3 regions of the Blautia sp. Marseille-P2398 genome follow, and region 1 is predicted to be linked to each of the others. Evidence: riboswitches for the same ligand, from Rfam matches in the RefSeq annotation. Region 1 holds a riboswitch; each other region holds the start of a gene.
The links. A riboswitch is a leader RNA that binds a small molecule or an ion and turns the genes downstream of it on or off. The one in region 1 is predicted to bind cobalamin.

Region 2: it holds a riboswitch for cobalamin, as region 1 does, so the genes downstream of both, ACESZG_RS04730 (sirohydrochlorin cobaltochelatase) here and ACESZG_RS18175 (ABC transporter substrate-binding protein) in region 1, are expected to answer to the same signal.
Region 3: it holds a riboswitch for cobalamin, as region 1 does, so the genes downstream of both, ACESZG_RS08565 (hypothetical protein) here and ACESZG_RS18175 (ABC transporter substrate-binding protein) in region 1, are expected to answer to the same signal.

The regions. Positions count from the first base shown of each region.
Region 1 is NZ_CAXSTD010000024.1:15,346-18,631, reverse strand. Features, by position in the region: gene ACESZG_RS18180 (iron ABC transporter permease) at 1-345, opposite strand, end outside; gene ACESZG_RS18175 (ABC transporter substrate-binding protein) at 360-1,484, opposite strand; cobalamin riboswitch at 1,599-1,879, opposite strand; gene ACESZG_RS18170 (ABC-2 transporter permease) at 1,955-2,605, opposite strand; gene ACESZG_RS18165 (ABC transporter ATP-binding protein) at 2,602-3,286, opposite strand, start outside.
Region 2 is NZ_CAXSTD010000003.1:73,818-77,103, forward strand. Features, by position in the region: gene hisB (imidazoleglycerol-phosphate dehydratase HisB) at 1-245, shown strand, start outside; partial or broken gene hisI (phosphoribosyl-AMP cyclohydrolase) at 324-650, shown strand; cobalamin riboswitch at 844-1,021, shown strand; gene ACESZG_RS04730 (sirohydrochlorin cobaltochelatase) at 1,222-2,619, shown strand; gene ACESZG_RS04735 (hypothetical protein) at 2,944-3,286, shown strand, end outside.
Region 3 is NZ_CAXSTD010000006.1:61,754-65,039, forward strand. Features, by position in the region: gene ACESZG_RS08560 (hypothetical protein) at 1-1,052, opposite strand, end outside; gene ACESZG_RS08565 (hypothetical protein) at 1,171-1,908, opposite strand; cobalamin riboswitch at 2,057-2,267, opposite strand; gene ACESZG_RS08570 (hypothetical protein) at 2,774-2,920, opposite strand; gene ACESZG_RS08575 (IS110 family transposase) at 3,286-3,286, shown strand, end outside.

The DNA of each region.
Region 1 (3,286 bases):
AAGTACATACGGATCTGCCAGTGGGTTCTGGACAATCGCCTGCATAACTACGCCACAGACGGAAAGAGCCATTCCAACTGCCAGAGCCAGCAGGACTCTGGGCAGCCGGATCAGCCACACAACATCGTGAACTGCGCCTTCTGCATAGGCGGACAGGCTTTTGATATGAAACAATTTATATGCAATGACACTGTAAACATCTTTCAGTGACAGATCTGCATTTCCAAAAGTGATTGCTGCAAGAATGGAAAAAATCAGAAATGCCGCAAGCCCGATAAGAACTGCCACATACATGGATGTCCTGAGCACACTGCCTTTTTTTGTCTGTGAAACCTGTTCTTTCACTGTTATGTCCTCAATCAGTCAAGATTCACATCCGGATATAATCCTTTTGCGAAAGTTTCAATACCATCCTGTGTACGTGTTGCACTTGCGTACATTTCACTGAGCATGATCGGATAAACACGACCGTTCTTTACAGCGTCAAGGCTCTGAAGTGCTTCGTCATCCTTGATAACGGCAAGCTGGCTTTCTTTTACAGTTTCCGGATCATCACCTGCATATGGCATGTATACAACAAAAATCACATCAGGGTTTGCTGCAATGATATCTTCTTTTCCTGCTGTAGAAGCATCCGGGTTTGCCAGAGTCGCACCCAGTTGTGTTACCATATCTCCACCAAGGCTCTTTGCACCATAGTTTGTGATATCTTCTCCAAGAGGTTCCAGAACCATTACGCTTGGTTTCTCTTCTACATCTGCTGTTGCTGTAAGAGTTTTATCGATCACTGCCTTTGCATCATCTACGATTGCCTGTGCTTTGTCCTGTACATCAAAAATCTTTCCAAGATTTAAGATGTCTGTAAATTCATTTTCCAGAGTTCTGTCTCCGTCAGGGCGTGTGTTTGTGTTGTAATAAGTGTTGCAGCCTTTGTCGATCCAGTCTGTTACATTTCCGAGATTTTTATCAGAAAACAGGGAGCTCCAGGATAAGATCATGTCTGGCTCCAACATCGTTACAGTCTCAAGGGATGGGGTAAATTCATCAAGATAATTTGTTTTTGAAAATGCATCTTTAAGTTCATCCGGAACTTCATTGTCAAGACCTGCTGTAGCTACCAGGCGGTCTTCCAGACCAAGTGCAAGCATGGTTTCAATGCTTCCCTGATATACAGCAAGAACTTTCTCCGGTGCCTTTTCATAGGTTGTTTCGATTTCATTTCCATCATAATCATAGGTTGTGATGGTCAGAGGATATTCTGTCTTTGTACCTTCTGCGTCTGCTGTTTTATCTGCATCTGCTGAATCCTGCGCGTCTGCATCTTCCTGTGTATCAGAGTCTGCATCTGCTGCCGGCTGGTTGTCCTCTTTGATTGTCTCAGAGTCTGCTCTCTCTGCTGCAAAAGCTGCCGGAGCTGCGGAGACAGCCATAGCTGCTGCCATCATAATTGCCATGATTCTTGTGGATAAATACCTGTTTTTCATTTGACTTCCTCTCTTTTCGTATATGTTATTTACCTGTTCGTGTAACCGAAAAGATGGGACTTCAGAAAAAGTAAAATAGAAGTGATAAAAATAACGGATACTTTTTACGGAAGCTCCTTCTTTACGCTGTCAGGCAGGTTTCCTGACTCACAGATCACAGAAAGTTCCCATAAAATAAAAACTGATACAACATCCATGCTTCAGCAGTTCATGAATGTTGTATCAGAAATATTTCCAGATACTCTCTGACAGCCGGATTCCGCCTTCTCACATATTTATGCAATGACATATTACAATCCCGCTTTTTTCTGTATACAGTGGCCGCAACCGTTCAGGCATTTCACCTGATTCCCTCTCACATTACCATACACAAAATCTGCATATGATAATGTTCACTTAACAGCTTATTCAATTACGCTGATACAATTTTAGCACACTGCTTTTATAATTACAACCATATTCGAGACACATCAGAATTCTTTCTTCTCCATAAGCCGGACACCAATCCCAAAAGACCCCATATATACAATTACTGTAAACAATACAACTCCAGCCAATACCATTCCCCGGTTAAGTCCATTCAGCCATGCATCGACTGCGTCTGCTGAAAGTCCCATTGTTTTTATCAGAATATAAACTACGGCAAATATAATAGCCCACATGACCATTGCAATATAACGTCCTTTTTCCGCTCCAAAATGTATTACAAGCGGGAGCGATACCGCCAGCATAAGAAGTGCCAGTGGAATGTATATCAGGCTGCCAATGATAGTCTCACTCAGACACCCCTGAAGCTCTGCCACACCTTTACAGATTACTCCCGTTATCGTTGCAATTCCCCACGCTACAGCCGTAAGCCCTGCTCCCAGCAGATATTTTTCCGCCACATACTGTTTTCTGGTAACCGGCAAGGTCATAAGAAACGCAAGACCATTATCAAACTCATCATAACTTATAGTCGTAATGGCAAAAATTGCTGTGACAATCGTAAAATATCCTGTAGCAAAACTGACACTCCCGCTTCCTGCCAGATTCAGGATGACTTCCATTACAACAACCAGGATAAAAAACTGTTTCTGCTGTTTCATCAGTTCTATATCCTTTACAAATAATCCCTTCATACCTGTTCCTCCATCATCACTACCAGATCATCAATCTTTCCATTCTCAATTACAACATCCGGGTAATTTTCCATATAAAATTGTTTCTGGTTTGTCAGACACCTGTATCCATAAGCTTCTTTCCGGATCTTAATAAGGTATTGCTGATCCAGTTTTTCATACTCTTCTTCTGAAACTTTAAGAACTGCATAATCTGACAGCAGTACATCTGTATCCTCATGAAGAATAATTTTTCCGGCATGGATCATATAAAAATCGTCACAAAGACTCTCCAGATCTGATGAAATATGCGAACTGATCAGAATAGAACTGCTTTCATTTTCTTCCATATATTCTCTCAGCATGTTCAGCACCTCATCCCTGGCAATCACATCCAGACCAACTGTGGGCTCATCCAGAATCAGCAGTTCTGCCTTATGACTTAATGCTGCCAGTACTTTAAACTTTGCTTTCATGCCAGTGGAAAATTCTTTGATTTTCTTGTCTGTGGGCAGATTGAATCTTCTGCACTGCTGCAGGAATTTCTCTCTGTCAAAATCCGGATATATGCTTTTCATAATATTGGCCACGCCCGCTGCTGTCAGATACATACTGAAACCTGAATCTGCAAAAACAACTCCCAGTTTCTGCTTATCCTCCGGCCTAAGCTCTTCTGCCTTTTTCCCAAAGACCTCTATCTCT
Region 2 (3,286 bases), on a different contig from region 1:
ACTTTGTATGGGATGCAGAGTTTACCACAGACAGGATCGGTGACATGTCTACGGAAATGGTAAAAGAGTTCTTCTATGCCATTTCCTATGCCTGTGGCATGAATCTTCATATCAGGGTTCTGGCAGGTGGGAATAATCACCATGTAGCAGAAGCAATGTTCAAAAGTTTTGCCAAAGCACTGGACGCAGCCACATCCTATGATCCAAGGATCACAGATATTCTGTCTACCAAGGGCAGTTTGTAAAATTTGAAAATTTACGAAATGATTTATGGCAATCAATAAATTAGATGGAGACAGAAAATGGAAAATACAGTGAATTTAAAAAGCAGCATCGCATGGTCTGATTTTAAATTAAACAGTGATGGAATGGTACCTGTTATAGCCCAGGATTATCAGACAAACGAAGTGCTGATGCTGGCGTATATGAATGAAGAAGCATTTAATACCACTCTTGAAACAGGTAAAATGACTTACTGGAGCAGAAGCCGCAATGAACTCTGGACGAAGGGACTCACATCCGGACATCTCCAGTTTGTAAAATCCCTTACACTGGATTGCGACAATGATACGATCCTTGCTAAAGTAGAGCAGATCGGTGCAGCCTGCCATACCGGAAACAGAACCTGTTTTTTCAAAACCCTGACAGAAGTGTAATGAATAACGCGATAATATACAAGCCAAAATTCCATTGCCGCAGGCAATCTGGAATGAATTTTGGCTACGTTACTGTGAACGGAGTGAACAGTAACACTAATGCCAAACATTAAAGGAAAATATACACGAATTGTATTGACATTTTTGGTAAAATGTGATAAAAAAAGAATATCCGAATTGAATATGTGCAATGTTATAACGCAAAGGTTGCATCGTACTTGATGCGCAAAAGAGAATCCGGTGAGAATCCGGAGCGATACCGTCACTGTGTATGGGAGCTGCTTTTCAGAAACCACTGGGAAACCGGGAAGGGAGAAACAGCGATGATCGAAGTCAGGAGAACTGCCTTGGCGTAGAATTTAAGGTCTGCGGTATACAGAACCTGTATTCTCATAACGATACATAGCTCTTTTATTAAATGAATCAGACAGAATCGGAAATTACAGATATATCTGGTACATATAAACCATGTATTTATGGGAAGGCGGTAGCTGCAGAATATGCAGTTGCCTTTTTTGTGCATACAATTGTCCGGAAATACGAGAAATAAAAGAGGAAAAACGAAATGAAAAGAAAATCCATGTTAGCCTTATTACTGGCAGTATCCATGACCTGTTCCATGACAGCAGCAACAGGTACAGTTGCTTTTGCATCTGATGATGCAGCAACAGAAGAGGCTGCAGATGACACAGAAGCAGCTGCAGACGATGCAGATGCAGCAGATACAGAGAAAGCATCTGATGATACAACAGAAGCTTCTGATGATGATCAGAAAGCCGCAGACGAAGTTGGTGCCCTGATCGATAAGATTTATGTTCAGGAAAGAACAGACACAACTGACGAAGACTGCAAAGCAGCAAAAGAAGCATGGGACAAACTTACAGATGCTCAGAAAGAACTGGTAACAGGTGAAGAAGCAAGCCCTGAATACTTTGGACGTGACACAGGTGATGCTTCCAAAGATGATCCTCGTAACCAGGATGAGATTGGTGAGAATGAACTTCTTGTAGTAAGTTTTGGTACATCCTTCAACGACAGCCGTGCAGAGGATATCAAAGGAATCGAGGATGCCCTTGCAAAAGCATATCCGGACTGGTCAGTAAGACGTGCATTTACAGCACAGATTATCATCAACCATGTACAGGCAAGAGATGATGAAGTAATCGATAATATGCAGCAAGCTCTTGACCGTGCAGTAGCTAACGGTGTTAAGAATCTTGTTGTACAGCCGACACATCTGATGCATGGTGCAGAATATGATGAAATGACAGAGGCAATTGATGGATACAAAGACAAATTTGAATCTGTTGCAATTGCAGAGCCAATGCTCGGTGAAGTTGGTGATGACGCTACAGTGATCAATGATGACAAGAAAGCAGTTGCTCAGGCGATCACAGATGAAGCCTGCAAGGAAGCTGGATTTGATGATATGAAAGCAGCAGCAGATGCAGGCACAGCATTTGTATTCATGGGACATGGTACATCCCATACAGCTAACGTAACCTATGACCAGATGCAGACACAGATGGATGATCTTGGATTCACAAACGCTTTCATCGGAACTGTAGAGGGAGAACCGGAAGACACAGCATGTGACAAGGTTATCGAGAAAGTAAAAGAAGCAGGATTCAAGAATGTAATCCTTCGTCCTCTGATGGTTGTTGCCGGAGACCACGCTAACAATGATATGGCTGGTGATGATGCAGATTCCTGGAAATCTCAGTTTGAGGCATCCGGTGATTTCGACAGTGTTGACTGTCAGATCGCAGGTCTTGGAAGAATCGCAGCAGTAGAAGATCTGTATGTGGCTCATACAAAAGCAGCAATTGATTCTCTTGGAGCATCTGACGATGCAGCAGCAGAAGATACTGATGCCAAAGCAACAGATGACAGTGCAGACGATGCACAGGCAGATGACGCAGCTGAGACAACAGCTGATACTGCAGAGGCTGACGCTGAATAAAAAATATTGTTCAAACAAGATAAACTGCCCGGAGAACTTGCAAAAGTTTCCGGGCAGATATATTATATGATAAGAAAAAAAGAAGTCATAGCAATTCCATAAAATACTGCAAACAGTTCGCACGTTTCTGTTCATTCCGTTCACAGTAACGTGCGCACATCTGAGAAAGATCCAGAGGAACTGTCTTAATTGCATTATTTTCTGGAATTACTATAATATATTTGCCATCACCTGTTCAAAAGCCTGTTGCTCTGCAGCAGATGGGTTGAACAGCACGATAGAAAAAACTATAAAAAATATGAAGATAAGGGAGAAGAAATAATCATGAAGAAACGTTCATTTACATTATTAATGTCAGCACTTACTATTTCAGCTACTCTGATCGGTACAAGCCCGGTTGCTGCAAAGACAGATACTGATACGGCAACAGAAGAAACCACTGATAAAGAAGAAACAACTGCAAAAGATGCTGATTCAGAAAACACAGATAATAAAGAAACAGATGCATCCAAGAGTGATACATTAGAGGATGGCACCTACACAGCAGAATTTGATACAGACAGCGGAATGTTCCATGTAAATGAAGCAAACGATGGAAAAGGAACCCTTACAGTAAAGGATGGCAAGATGACTATCCATGTAAGCCTTGCTTCTAAGAAAATTGTAA
Region 3 (3,286 bases), on a different contig from region 1:
ATTTCTTCGGTTTGTGGATTATAATATGGATAGCCATTATTATCTTCTGGGGAAATAGTCCATTTTTTATTAAAGTCAAACCCTTCATAAGTTCCCTGGTTTTTCATTTCAGACGTAGTTTTGCCAAAATCAGCATAATTAGGAAACTCTTTATTATTATCTCTATTTGTAATATATTCAGACATGATTTTAATGTCTGGCATATTTTCTTTATCATAATAACAATTGGTTGCACTTGCTGACGTACTAAAAAAACTTTTTCGTGTAAATGAAACACATAGATATCCCCATGTATTATCTTTTATTTTGGGTTCCAGTTCATCTGCTAATGACTTTATTGCTTCCGAATACTGTCCATATCCTATACAATTTTGGTAAGTTATTCCAGTATTAATTGTTCCTAATTGACAAAATTCAAATGATAAATCATTATCAACAATATCGTCAGCTATTTCTTCGATTGTTTTTTCACTCTGCAAATCGTAAGTTATTGCTATGGAAGAATCCATTAAAGTTCCGTTTCCCTCGATTGCACCTATATAAACATCTGTATCTTCATCGTCATAAATACAAGTTACGTTTCCTTTAATTGTTATTCCTTTTGCAATTCCATCACATCGCGAAAAGACAGTTTGAAATTCATCTGTTTCGCTATTATATGCATATGATTCATCAATTTGTACATTTATATTTTCTACAATTCCATTGTCATTTATACGAAAAGGAAATACAGCAATGTTTTCTTTTGCTTCTTTTGAAGCATATGTAATGGTGTGTCCTTTTCCGTTCAATATGCCGCCAAAACTAGATGTTGCTTCTGGAACATCTGAAATGTCAATGTCATTACATAGTATAACCGTTTTATTATTATAATTTTGTATATTTTCGATAAAATTATAATAATCTTGTTCTGTATTAATACAGTATTTCCCTGTTGAATCTTGTGATAATATATCTGAATTAGCTTTTACAAGATAGGCATTACTAAATAATAGAAAAGCTGAGAATATTAACTGATATAAGATTTTTTTTTCTTTTTTCTTTTTCTTCATATCTATTTACACCCTAAAATTAAAATAATATGAAAAAGACGAAGAACTAATGCTTTATAAAGTGAAACTTTATAAAGCATTAGTATCTTCATCTTTTTATTTGCTATTAAAATTTACTTTATTTCCAACCCGGAACCTGAATCCACTGATCTCCCTGCTGAACATAACTGGAAAATCCAAGATCTAATCCCATCATCATAGAAAAATCTAAGCATACAGTGTGTTCTTTAGTGTCGGAAAGTACAGTATCAACACCTAAGTTATCTGTATTACCATCAATAATAGTCATCCAACCTGAATAATTATTATAGTCTTTCTCAGAAAGCCAATCTGTTTTATGTACTATATTGTTCCAGGTTGAATTTTTTGTAACCTTCATGCTTTCTGTTTCTGTTGTATTAAGATTTGATAATTTGAAATATTTTCCTCTTCCGTTAGCAAGAGAGTTTGCTGTTTTATTTGCTGTACCATCATCTGCAAATACTTTCCCTAAATCGCTATTAGCATGATTTTCCATTTTAACAGCTGGAATATAATTTCCATACTGACTATCATACCAACTTAAAACTCCTTGATAATGATAAGTTTTACCATTTAAAGTCTCTTTTGTTTCAGTATCAGATCCCGAAACTGCTTTCAGAACATCTAGTGCAGTAACAGAACCGTTGGAATTTGTTACTGTAACAACTTTTTCTGGCACAATGTCTGGTGACGCACTATTTTTTCCTGTTAAACCAGTTGTCTTTATAGACACTTTTGCAGTTACTGTATCTGCCATAGCCGGTACTGCTGTGCTTCCTACCATTGTTGTTGCCATTAAGAATGCAATCACGCTTTTTCTTACTTTCATGTTCATTTTGTTTCCTCCTTAATTAAATGTATTATTTTTTTGCAGGTTATCCTGCAAAATATATCATTTCGCAGCCTTTTCAGACCACGTTTGATACCTGTTTTCCATAAGAAAGGGTATAAAAAATAAACCTCCGTTATGCCTACAGATATTTGTTTTTTATTTTTACTAAAGTCCGTCTCCTGACTTAAAGTTCCAGAGTATTTTTCAGACATACTCTAACCTACTTACTGCCCTTCTCAGAAATAATTTCCAATGGCTTCGCAGTGTTCGTCCTTATTACAGTGGGGATGAGACCGTACCGGTATCTCACCGGATTTCCAAAAGCTAAAGATAAAGAGATAACGTTACTTCCGATATTCTGTTATCAAAGTGCAAAAAAAATCCCTGCCGGATTCGGCAGGGAATATCAATGTACAAACCAAGAATCCACTCCTATCCTTTATATTAAAGTATCCCTTATGAATACTTCTACAAGAATACAGTGAATTGCAGACTGAATATACTACAAGGGACGAAAGCCCTGTTTGGGATTCTCACCCAACGATTCTTCAATCATTACCGTAGTAATGAGCTGTACATGTGCGCTAAACGCTATTCGTTTTTTACGAAACCATCTTAACATTTTGTCCATAATTTGTCAATATCCCGATTACAAATAATTACTTCCCTTATTATCCCCGGAATACGTCTGAGAAAACACTCTTTTACAGAATCTCCACAATGCGGAATATACAAATCAAAGGAATGATCTTCCACACCTCTGTTGTGAATTACTCGGCAACTGAGTTACCAGAGCATCTGAATTAAGGCGGGATACCGCCTTTTTTCAGGGTGCATCCATGGCACCACTACTGTTTGCTCTTTAGAGCTATACAGCTACTTTTATTATTTCCGGTGTTTTCAGTCCGGTTACGGACAGTTCTTTTTTTACTCCGGATACGGAGTGATATTTTCTCAGGATATTATATGCGCCTACGGCATCTGCGTTATAGGTTCTGTTTCCCTCTCTGTACAACCCTCTCTCTTTCCGTTTGGACGGCTCTGCATATCTTTTCCCTACTTCCGGTGACAGCGGACTGCACTGGCTGGTATAACTTTCTTCCTATTACAATATATTTATGGTTAATATCCCTTACATCCAGTAAGGAATTATCCATCTTGTTGCTTAAGCTGTTAGAATGTAGGTAGCAATTGGATATCTTTTTCTTCCTTGGACTTCGCGTCCGTAAAACAGACTGATAACCAGTTCCTCATTCGCAGCGTTCGTTTTATGCAGGTTGAATCACCTTAGGTGCATTCGTGTCACACCACAGTAGATTGAATAGGCAATGAGTAAAACTGGTACTTATCCATTGCAATAATCTTAAGGAGTGACAATTTA